Regions from separate parts of the Alteromonas fortis genome, predicted to be linked through region 1. Evidence: predicted binding sites of a transcription regulator. Region 1 holds the regulator's gene; the other holds the start of a gene.
What was found. Region 1 encodes sigma-54, which starts transcription at its own class of promoters, with help from an activator protein. Its sites were predicted from a motif close to GTTGGCACGNNNNTNGNNT; they were not measured.
Positions count from the first base shown of each region.

Region 1 (6,233 bases):
CCGTGAAATATTTATCGCTCGTGGCAACCCTGCAAGCTATTCTCAATCACTAGAAGACGGTACACCGGTATCAGCGAAAGCTAATGAAATTCGCTATGAAGTAATTAATCGCACTATTTCTCTGGCGGGTAATGCTGAGCTACAGCAAGATACCAGTAAAGTGCAAGGTGATAAGATTACGTTCGATATGATTACTGAACAATTGCTTGCAACGGGTGGCGCCGGTGAAGATGGTGAAGGTCGTGTAACCACAGTGTTTACCCCTGACACCATTCGTAAAACATCGTCTAAGAAAGACAACGAGGACAATGAATAGCAATGGCAACTTTGAGCGCTAAAAACCTTGCTAAATCGTATAAATCGCGACAGGTTGTTCGCGACGTAAGCCTTTCAGTGTCTACCGGTCAAATTGTTGGTCTTCTCGGCCCTAATGGAGCTGGTAAGACCACTACTTTTTACATGATTGTAGGTTTGGTCAACTTAGACAAAGGCAAGATCGAAATTGATGATAATGAGCTTACTCACCAGCCAATGCATGAGCGCGCACGCCGCGGTATAGGCTACCTCCCGCAAGAGGCATCAATATTTAGAAAGCTTACGGTACATGAAAATATCATGGCCATTTTGCAAACCCGTAAAGATTTAAATTCACAACAGCAAGAAGAAGAAGCAGATGCCCTACTTGATGAATTTAATATCAACCATATACGTAATAGTACGGGGATGAGTTTGTCAGGGGGAGAACGGCGTCGCGTAGAGATTGCACGAGCTCTGGCAGCAAAACCACAGTTTATTTTGTTAGACGAACCATTTGCCGGTGTTGATCCAATATCAGTTAATGATATAAAGAAGATAATACAGCATCTGCGAGATAGGGGTATTGGTATCCTTATCACGGACCATAACGTACGCGAAACATTGGATGTTTGCGAAAAAGCGTACATTGTGAGTCATGGCGAGCTTATTGCGCAAGGAACTGCGGAACAGGTTTTAAGTAATCAAAAAGTAAGGGACGTATACCTAGGCGAACAATTCAGGCTATAGTTAGTGTAACCGAATTGTCACTTTTCAGTTTCGCTCTGGTATATTTAATTTAGAGCATTTAAATAAGACGTAGATGAAACCATCTTTACAGCTAAAATTTAGCCAACAACTTACCATGACACCTCAGCTGCAGCAGGCCATTAAGCTGCTGCAGCTTTCTACGCTTGATCTTCAGCAAGAGATTCAAGAAGCGCTCGACTCTAATCCGCTTTTAGAAGTGGAAGAAGGTAACGACGAGCCACAAGTAGAAAAGAACAATGTCGATAGTGACGATAGCGCTGCTGAAGCGACAGCTTCTGCATCAAGCGACACGCTAGAAGCAGGAGATGCACTGGAGAAGAATGACCTTCCCGATGAGCTACCTATCGACAGCACTTGGGATGAGTATTATTCCGCTTCTTCTGCGCCTGCACCTGGTCCATCTAATGATGATGAACAAATCTTTCAAGGTGAAACCACTGAAGACATCCAAGAGCACTTGCTTTGGCAAATGCGCCTCACTCATTTTTCGGATACTGACCGCGCCATTGCTACTGCAATCATCGATTCGATTGACGAATCAGGTTATTTGACCGTTACTCTTGACGATATCTTAGAAGCGGTCAACGATGATGATCTTGAAGAGCCTATCGAAATGGACGAAATAGAATGTGTACTTAAGCGCATTCAAATGTTCGACCCCATTGGTTCAGGTTCTCGTACCCCTCAAGAATGTCTTATGGTGCAATTGCGCCAGTTTTCAGAAGACACGCCGTGGCTTTCTGAAGCGAAGCAGCTTATTGAGGAATATTCAGATTTACTGAGCAGTAAAGACTACCGCACCCTAATGCGTAAGAGCCGATTAAAAGAAGATCAGCTGCGCGAAGCAATGCGTTTACTTCAAACCTTGAATCCTCGCCCAGGTAGTGCTTTAGTTACTAAAGAGCCTGAGTACGTTATTCCTGATGTCTCAGTAACCAAGAAAAATGGCCGTTGGGTGGTTGAGCTGAACCCCGACAGTCTGCCGAAATTAAGCGTAAATCAACAGTACGCAGCAATGAGTCGCCGTGCTAAGAACAGTAGCGATTCACAATTCATCCGCTCACACATGCAAGAGGCCAAGTGGTTCATAAAGAGCCTTGAATCTCGTAACGATACCTTAATGAAGGTCGCAAATTGTATTGTGCAGCAGCAAATGGGCTTTTTTGAGCACGGCCCGGAAATGATGAAACCAATGGTGCTAAATGATGTCGCAGAAATGGTAGATATGCACGAATCGACTATTTCCCGTGTGACAACGCAAAAGTATATGCATACGCCTCGTGGTATCTTCGAATTGAAGTATTTCTTCTCAAGCCACGTAGCAACTGAGTCAGGTGGTGAATGTTCATCTACAGCGATTCGTGCATTGATCAAGAAGTTAGTGGCTGCGGAAAATCCTAGCAAGCCGCTAAGTGATAGCAAGATTGCTTCGTTGTTGGCAGAGCAAGGCATAAAAGTCGCTCGGCGAACAATAGCAAAATATCGGGAATCGTTATCGATCCCACCGTCGAACCAACGCAAAAGCCTTATTTAACTAGGCTTAAATATATAAGGAAGACGAAATATGCAAATCAACCTCACTGGTCATCATGTCGAAATCACCGACTCTTTGCGTAATTATGTCGATACGAAGTTCAGCAAACTTGAACGTCACTTTGATCACATTTCTAATGTGCATGTCATCCTGAACGTTGAAAAATTAAATCAAAAAGCCGAAGCGACTGTTCATTTAAGTGGCGCTGAAGTATTCGCATCCTCAGAAAATACCGACATGTATGCGGCGATTGACAGCATGGTTGATAAACTCGACCGGCAGGTAATCAAGCATAAGGAAAAACTGAAAAAACATTAGTAGTTAATTAAGTATGGATATACAAGCCATCGTAAGTCTGGACCGCACCGAGTGTGCGGTTCAGTGTAATAGTAAAAAGCGAATTCTTGAGATCATCGCTGATATCGCTGCCAAGCAAAATGATAACATCGACCAGGCAACGGTTTTAAATAGCTTAATGGCTCGAGAACGTATGGGTAGCACGGGTATTGGCAACGGCATAGCACTGCCTCACGGTCGCCTGGCTGGCCTTGAGAAGGTAATAGCAATTGTTGTAACAAGCACACCAGCTATCAACTTTGATGCCCTAGATGAAAAGCCCGTAGACATATTTTTTGCGCTACTCGTTCCCGAAGAGCAAACCGAAGGACACCTTCAAACACTGGCTACCGTAGCAGGTAAGCTCAGTGACAAAGAAACAATTAAAACAATACGCCGTGCAACAACCAGCGACGAGATTATTTCTGCATTAAGTTAAGCCATAAGAGCCTATACATTATAGATAGGCGCTTTATTCAACAACGCGTATGTGATGAAACCAGAATATAAGGGAGAGTTTAGGTGAAGCTGATCATAATCAGTGGTCGTTCAGGGTCTGGTAAGTCTGTCGCACTTCGCGCTTTGGAAGACTTAGGTTATTACTGTGTTGATAATATCCCAGTAAATTTGCTTCCCACCCTCACCCATACTGTTGTTGATGAATACGACCAAGTTGCAGTAAGTATCGACGTAAGGAATCTTCCCAAAAATCCAGATGACTTGGTAGAGATTCTAGATTATCTGCCTTCTTCTTGGTCGATGACTATAGTGTACATTGACGCAAGCGATGACGTACTGGTCAAGCGGTTTAGCGAAACTCGCCGTCTTCATCCTTTAGCTAAACTAAATAAGTCTCTATCAGAAGCTATCAGAGCAGAATCTGCGCTCCTTGCTCCTATTGCTGAACGCGCAGATTTATATTTAGACACAGATAAGCTTACCATTCACCAACTGGCAGAGTTAATTCGAGAGCGTATCCTGGGTAAGAAAAGCTCACGCCTTGTGCTTGTGTTTGAGTCGTTTGGCTTTAAACATGGCATTCCTAAAGACGCAGATTATGTTTTTGATGCGCGCTTCCTTCCCAACCCTCATTGGGAACCTGACCTTAGACACCTTACTGGGTTAGATGCCCCCGTGGAGGTATTTTTAGGCTCACAACCTGTAGTAACCAAATTTATCTGGCAGATACAGAACTTAATGACCACATGGCTTCCTCACCTAGAGCGCAACAATAGAAGCTATGTAACGGTAGCGATTGGTTGCACTGGCGGCCAGCACCGCTCTGTCTATATTGCCCAAACCTTGTCGAAAACCTTCAGTGAAATACATCCTGATGTTCAAATTCGTCACCGAGAGCTTAACCAGTAATGACTATTCAAAAAACGCTTACTATCGTTAATAAACTAGGTTTACACGCTAGAGCAGCCACGCAATTGGTTAAGCTTGCTAATCAATTTGATGCCAAAATCATTTTGAAAAAAGGTGATAAAGAAGCCGATGCAAGTAGCGTTTTAGGCTTGATGATGCTGGAAAGTCATCAGGGCGAACAGGTAGATGTTATTGTCGATGGTGATGACGCGGTCGATGCACTTGCTGCTATTGAAGAACTTATCGAGGGCAGATTTAACGAAGACGAATAGTCTCAACACGCTTCACTCTTGACGAATTAATCAACAGCTAACTTAGTAATTCCAAATTCTTGCGTAAAAGCCACGCAATTATCATGACAGACTTAATATAATTGCGATATTCTACGCACACTTAGGCTAAAACAGTCTCTATTTTTCCATCTCAGCATAGTAGGAATAACGCCTTATGGCAGAAGCGCTTGTTTCTAAATACGTACAAACCCAATTACGTGCACTCAACGCAGCGTTAATAAACGGTCAGTTTGTATCTGTACGTAAGCTTCTGCTTGAACTTCCTCCTTCAGACGTTGCGCATATTCTTGAGTCTAGTCCAAGCAGGACCCGTGATGAGTTGTGGGAGTTAATTGATAGCGATTTTCACGGCGACATTTTAGAAGAACTGTCTGACGATGTTCGAAACGGTATTATAACAAAGATGCTCCCCGCCAACGTGGTTGACGCACTTGAAGAGATGGATACCGATGATTTAGCAGAAACGCTGAGTAGTCTTCCTGAACCTGTGTTGGCAGACATTCTCGATTCAATGGATGCCCAAGACCGCGTACGTGCAGAGCAAGCACTGTCTTACGGTGAAGAAACCGCTGGTTTCATCATGAACACCGACACCATTACCTTGCGTCCTGATGTCACCATTGATGTGGTTCTACGTTACATTCGTTTAAAAGGTGAGTTACCAGAAAATACAGACACCTTCTATGTAGTAAATAGGACCGACAACCTAGTTGGTATTGTTCCGGTTACCCGTTTACTTACCGCAGATACCGACGACAAAGTGTCTGATGTTATGGATGAGGAATCTGAAGCGATTCCTGTGAATATGCCAGACGATGAAGTTGCTAGCCTTTTCGAGCGATATAACTGGCTTTCAGCGCCCGTAGTTGATGAGAATCATCGCTTAGTGGGCCGAATTACCATTGACGACGTGGTTGATATTATTCGTGAAGACGCCGAGCACTCAATGATGAGTATGGCGGGTCTTGATGACGACGAAGATACCTTTGCACCGGTTATGCAAAGTACCAAACGACGCTCGGTGTGGCTGGCGGTAAACTTGGTGACGGCGCTAATGGCCGCCATGGTGAGCGACTTATTCGAAGCAACACTCAGCCAACTGGCTGTGTTAGCTATATTAAATACCATTGTTCCCAGTATGGGCGGTGTAGCGGGTAACCAAACGCTGACCCTTGTTATTCGTGGTATGGCACTAGGCCATGTTAACGCAAGTAACTCACGATGGCTTATCAGTAAAGAGATATCCATCGGCTTTTTAAACGGTGCCATTTGGGCGGTGCTTATTGCCTCAGTCATTGCGTTATGGAAACAAGATTACATGCTCGGCGTAATTATTGCCTTTGCCATGATGGTAAATATGATTGCAGCTGCCTTAGCGGGTGCAACCTTACCTATGATCATGAAGCGTCTTAAGATAGACCCTGCCTTAGCAGGCAGTGTTATCTTAACTACGATAACTGATGTAGTGGGTATTTTTGCGTTCTTAGGTACTGCGACGCTGTTTTTAATTTAAGTCGGTGAAGATTACAAGATTACTTTGCTCCTACGGCTCAAGTAATTTTTTAAACTATATCGTTCAGGCGCTTAACGCCTTGGCTGTATACCCATTTACATTCAGTTTGTATCCGACGCCCCAT
Region 1 is NZ_LR812090.1:807,675-813,907, reverse strand. Features, by position in the region: gene lptA (lipopolysaccharide transport periplasmic protein LptA) at 1-316, shown strand, start outside; gene lptB (LPS export ABC transporter ATP-binding protein) at 319-1,044, shown strand; gene PCAR9_RS03615 (RNA polymerase factor sigma-54) at 1,118-2,599, shown strand; gene hpf (ribosome hibernation promoting factor) at 2,630-2,917, shown strand; gene ptsN (PTS IIA-like nitrogen regulatory protein PtsN) at 2,931-3,374, shown strand; gene rapZ (RNase adapter RapZ) at 3,458-4,303, shown strand; gene PCAR9_RS03595 (HPr family phosphocarrier protein) at 4,303-4,575, shown strand; gene mgtE (magnesium transporter) at 4,751-6,109, shown strand; gene PCAR9_RS03585 (response regulator transcription factor) at 6,173-6,233, opposite strand, start outside.

Region 2 (5,899 bases), 1.9 Mb from region 1:
TTCTCGTGTTTCAACACGTGGCAAAGATTTCAGTGAAGTAGACTTAGATAACGTTATACAAAGCGTATTAGATGATTTAGAAATCGCCATTGATGAAAAATCAGCACAGATAGACGTAAGCGAAAAGATGCCTATTATTCGAGGTGATAAGACACAACTTGAGCAGTTGTTTTTAAACTTGATCTCTAATGCACTCAAATTTCAAAGTGAAGGCGTAACACCCGTTGTCAAAATCACTTTACAAGAAGCAAGCGAAAAAGATACCCAAGATATCCTCATGTCTGAGGAATACGATTGGATAAAAATTACGGTTACCGACAATGGTATTGGTTTTGACCAGTCGTTCGCAGAGAAAATTTTTGCTCCTTTCCAGCGCCTTCACGGTAGAAGTGAGTATAAAGGTACGGGCATAGGGCTTGCCGTATGTCGAAGAATAGTAGAAAGACATAATGGTCAGATTACTGCCACGAGCGCGCAAGGTCACGGGGCCACGTTTACAATAATAATGCCGGTGGATAGCGAGCCGTTTGGTTCCAACAACAATAATGGAGAGACACACAATGACGCGTAAACAAACCCAGCCAATAAATATATTGATGGCCGATGATGATGAGGATGATCGCTTACTGACCGTCGACGCACTGCAAGAAAGTCGCGTACTAAATAATTTATTTTGTGTTGAAGACGGTGTGGAATTATTAGAGTTTCTCCGTCACGAGGGAAAATACACAGATCCTGAGTCTGCTCCTCGCCCTAGCCTCATCTTACTTGACTTAAACATGCCTAGAAAAGATGGTCGCGAAGCACTCCAGGAACTTAAAAACGACCCAAAACTACGCAGTATTCCCGTTGTTATCTTAACAACATCGAAAGAAGAAGAGGACATGCTACGCGGTTACGACCTTGGTTGCGCTTCTTATATTACCAAACCAGTTAACTTTGAAGGGCTGGTTGAACTGATGCGTGCTTTAGGCCGTTATTGGATCGAGTTCGTAGAGTTACCACACGAGTAAAAGAGGTACTAGATGTCAGAGGTTATTAAAATTCTATTGGTTGAAGATGATGAAGATGATTACTTCTTAACTTCTGACTATCTAGAACAATGTGAGTCACCTAAGTTTGAGTTGACCTGGGTGACAAACAGTCTTGACGCCATAGAAGCGCTGAAGACGGAAGACTTTGATTTATGCTTGCTTGACTACTTGTTGGGCGCAGAGAATGCCATAGATGTTCTGGGTGTTCTGAAGTCGAACCAATTTAGCCTGCCTGTGGTTATTTTAACAGGTCAGTCTGACGCTACAGTAGATGAAATGGTAATGCGCGCAGGGGCCGCAGATTATCTACAGAAATCGGAGATAGAATCGCCGCGCTTTATGCGCACTATCCGCTACGCCATGGTACGTCGCGATATAGAAAACGAGCGGATTGAACGCAACAAAGTTGAACAAAAAAACAAAGCGAAAGACAAGTTCCTTGCTCACCTTGGCCATGAATTGCGCACGCCTCTTACCTCTATTTTGGGGTACACAGAACTTCTCATAGATGACGCAAGAAACAGCCCGTTTCAGCAAGAGCTATCAATAATTCATTCAAACGGCAAACACTTATTGAGCTTGCTCAATGATTTACTTGATATGTCACGGATAATGGCCGAGAAGCTAGAACTAAATATTAAAGATGTTAACTTATCTGCTTTCCTTACCGATATTCACTCGTTAATGCGTTTGAATGCCAAGGATAAAGGGCTGAGTTTAAATGTGGTTTCGAATACAAAAATTCCCGAATTTATTAAGACAGATCCCACTCGACTTCGCCAAGTGCTGCTTAACCTGATCTCCAATGCGGTAAAATTTACCGATAAAGGCAGTATCACACTCACTATTACCCTTGATGAAAATTCAACAGATAGTGAAAAGCCGCAGTTACTTAGATTTTCCGTAGACGATACCGGCATAGGTATGCCACCAGACAAACTAATCAATATCTTCCAGCCCTTCGAGCAGATTGAAGATGTGATGCGCGCTAATCATGGTGGTGCTGGTCTAGGTTTAGCTATTTGTAAAGAGCTTGTCACCAAGCTTGGCGGCGATATAAATGTATCATCTCGCCTTGGTGAAGGCAGTACGTTTACCTTCGATATTGACCCTGGCGATATATCCAAACAACCTCTTGTCGACTTAGAGCTTGGTCAGATACAAACCGTTGAGTCTAGCAGTATCGATTTGAATGTTACCGGTAGAGTGCTAATTGTTGATGATTTAAGAGAAATTCGGCGCCTTACCGGTCATCTTGTAAGTCAGTCTCAGGCAGACATTAGTTACGCAGAAAACGGTGTCAAAGCACTGGAAGCGGTATTACAGGCCGACGAACACAATCGACCTTTTGACCTCGTTCTTATGGATATTCACATGCCTGTGATGAATGGCATTGAGGCCCTACACGCTATTCGTCGTCATGGTAAAGATATTCCCGTTATTGCGGTTACCGCAGCGAGTCGTAAAGGACTGAGAGAATCACTAATACGTGAAGGCTTTAATGACGTTATAGGTAAACCAATAGACCGCTTTGCATTAGCTCAACTTCTTTCACAATACCTTCCGCCTGGCGACCACGTTACTTTTACCAATGTGGAAGCACAGGTTGCTGACATGCCGATACAGAAACCTTACGCACCAGAGGAAAACATACCATCAAGCGATGGATTTGAACGCAATACGAATATAGGCATAGCAGCTGAAGATCCCCCTCAGAAAAAAGGTGACGGAAGCCCTTCTAGTAAACGTATCTTAGTAATTGAAGATGATGAAGATGCAGCAGAGCTATTGCAGTTGTTTTTAGTACATTTAGGTCATGAAGTCACCACCGAGTACTGTGGTGTTGATGCGCTTAGCACAGCGCAAGATAATGACTTTGACCACGTATTAATGGATTTAACCCTACCTGATTACAATGGTTACGACCTCGCTGGCGAACTTAAAAAACAATTACCAAATGCTTCGCTTACCATAGTTAGTGGGCACGAAGCCGAAGAAGAAGCAATGGACGCAATAGGAATAGATAGCGCGCTGCTTAAGCCGGTTTCAAAAGATGACCTCGCATCCGTCGTAGGTGGAAGCTAAGCTTTCGTTTTAACGACTAAGAAAATATTACAGGGGTTTGCAAGGATAACGCGCTTCTCTTGCAAACCTTTCACCCTTCCAAATAACTCAAACCACCTATCCCTCTGTAAATTAAGGAATTATTCTATTGGTACAGCCGTTGCAATAGTTATTGTGAACCCAAAATATTAAGGAGAGTATTATGGCTACACAAGCTTCAGCAAAACCACAAACCGTTAAAACTAACAGCACTAACGGTGTGGCTGAACCGAGTCACCCAGTAACGGATCAACTGAAAGACACCCTTCATGCATCAGTAGACAAGCTTGCAGATAGTGCAAGTGTGGCAGAAGAAAAAATTCGTCGTACTGCTTCATCATCTGCCGAAAACATGTCAGAGCGAAAGCGTCTAGCAGAGCAGAAATGGCAGGCGTCAAAAGTACGTAAATATGCAATTGAGAACCCTGTAACGACTGCAGGTATCGCTTTTGCAGCGGGTATGCTAGTAACATCGCTTCTACGTAAGAAGTAATATTATGAAAGCACCAGATTTTCACAAAGCGCGTTATAGCACGTGCCATGAAAATCCATTTCGCCTGACGCCGCCCCCGGCGCAGGCGAAGTTGCATGTAAACGCTACAGGAGAAAGTAACCCCACAGCGTCAGCATCTGACGAGCAGTCAACCCAGCAACAATACCCCGACCCGTCATTCTCTGAAGTTGTCAACGCGTTCAAAGAAGCATTCTCTCAAAGAAAAGAACAAGGCTTTGCATTTCTTGAGCTCACCAATAGTGAACTCATGCTTGTCAAAAAGAGTTTTTTCGTCACTGTTTTTGCATGCCTTGCAGCATTCGCGGTTGGTACAGTTTGTTGGCTTATTTTAAATATTGCTATAGGCGCTATACTTCACAATGCTGGCGTGCACTACGTTGTGGTACCACTTGTATTATTAGTACTTAATAGTCTTGCGGCATTTGGTTTCTTTAAGCTTGCTCAGAATGCGTTTAACTATTTAAGTTTAAGCAGATTGATTCAGACGTGGCGTAGAGTCTTCTGATAAGGCACATACGGGAAGGCGAGTAGATCTTTTTTGATTAAGCCCTTTAACCGCGGCTTTTAACTGAGCCTTTTCAACAATAGTGAGGTGAGTACTATGAACATCTTTTTGAAAGCGAACATGAGAGACATAGCGCAAAAGGAGCATGCCTATTTTTCTCAAAAACATCACGCTGATGTTGCACTTACACAAGCAAAAAGGCAATGTTCGTTAATGATGGGTAAGCCGGAGACGTTACTTGGCATAGCTTCTGTTGGAGCTTATAAGGGTGCAGTAGACGCTAAGCCAAAAGCAAAGCGCAATCGCGCTTTAATGGTTTTAGGTAGAACCGCACTCTTCTCTTTGTTTCAGTAATCACAGTATTAAGGAATTTGTGAGATGAACATCAAAAGTAAAATTAAAAGTAGCCGCGTACTTTTTGCCACAGTAGGTGCGGCACTAAGCTTCGCGATAGTAGGGTGTTCATCGACACCAGTAGCTGCCCCTACCCCATACAAATCAGCGAACTCTAGAGCCTCATATGGTTATTCGAGCGAAAAAGTATCTGCAAATCAGTATCAGGTTCTTTTTAAAGCGACTGATAAAACTCCGGCCGACGGAGTACAGCAGTACGCTCTATATCGCGCCGCAGAAGTCGCACAAGAGCAAGGCTTTACTTATCTAGAGGTGATTAATACAAATATTGATAAAAAGCCTGTCATAGCGCGGGAAGTAACGGCTGGCAAAAATGAGCCAGCAATATTTCAAACAGATAGGCAATGCACTATGTCAGGCTGTGAGGAAGTTGCTCAACCGATGGCCGCCCCAAGCTCAAACGATGTTGTAAATACTCAGATTAACGACATCTACTTTACTATTGATGTAAAAATGGCGAATGATAAAACTCGTTTAGGTAAAAACGCCTTTACTGTCTTAGAAGTGCTGTCACAGCCTCTAGAGCCAAAGAATACAAATTAGCTGCACGTCATTCTGTTCATCTATAAACTGCATCATCAGTGTTCTGACAAAATGCTTTTCGGTACGCAATCAGTGTTACTGAAAAGCATAGCTTATATGCACGAGCAAGTCTGTGGAACGCCCTAAAGCCCACTACCCTAAATTCATAGCTATCATCCATTCCCTGAAGTGCCTCATAAAAAGCAGACTGAGGAGCAGCAAAATCGAGTAATTCCATTCCTTCGTATGCAATTAAACAAATAAATTTGCGCATAAGTCACGTAATATCGATGAAGTAATGCGACAATAAAACACACTTACCAGCATGATAGATGAGACATTCATTCGTTCAGAACTGATACATGTCTGAACACCTTCATTTTTTAATGACCCATTAATCTTCTATTAATGTTGTACAAAAGTCTCCGTCATCCAAGCCAGCTATCATTAAACCCATGAACTGCAGAGCAGATTTGTAGACCGCTTTTTACAACGTTATACAGCTTCTGCTCCCAGCAATTTAATTAGGTAATAACACGTATTTATTTTGCAAATGACTGAGGAGTCACGCGATGAAAAAGCTAAACTCGCTAATGACAAAAACAACGCTTGTAGCAGCTTCGATTATGCTAGTAACAGGCTGCAGTGCAGTGGCCAAACCGCAAATGAATGAGACCGCCACTTCGAACGTGGGTGTATTGAAAGCTAAGGCGCTAGACAATGCGTTACTGTATTCGGATGAATGTATTACAGAGCGTGAAGTTGTAGCAGCACAAAAGATGTGGGGTGAAGGCATTGTACGTATTG
Region 2 is NZ_LR812090.1:2,669,935-2,675,833, forward strand. Features, by position in the region: gene PCAR9_RS11585 (sensor histidine kinase) at 1-571, shown strand, start outside; gene PCAR9_RS11590 (response regulator) at 561-1,013, shown strand; gene PCAR9_RS11595 (response regulator) at 1,026-3,119, shown strand; gene PCAR9_RS11600 (DUF883 domain-containing protein) at 3,301-3,630, shown strand; gene PCAR9_RS11605 (hypothetical protein) at 3,635-4,156, shown strand; gene PCAR9_RS11610 (hypothetical protein) at 4,253-4,510, shown strand; gene PCAR9_RS11615 (CC0125/CC1285 family lipoprotein) at 4,535-5,113, shown strand; gene PCAR9_RS11620 (type 1 glutamine amidotransferase family protein) at 5,130-5,366, opposite strand; gene PCAR9_RS11625 (metal-independent carbonic anhydrase family protein) at 5,665-5,899, shown strand, end outside.
Region 2: the regulator sigma-54 is predicted to act here: its motif matches at 3,246-3,264, upstream of PCAR9_RS11600 (DUF883 domain-containing protein).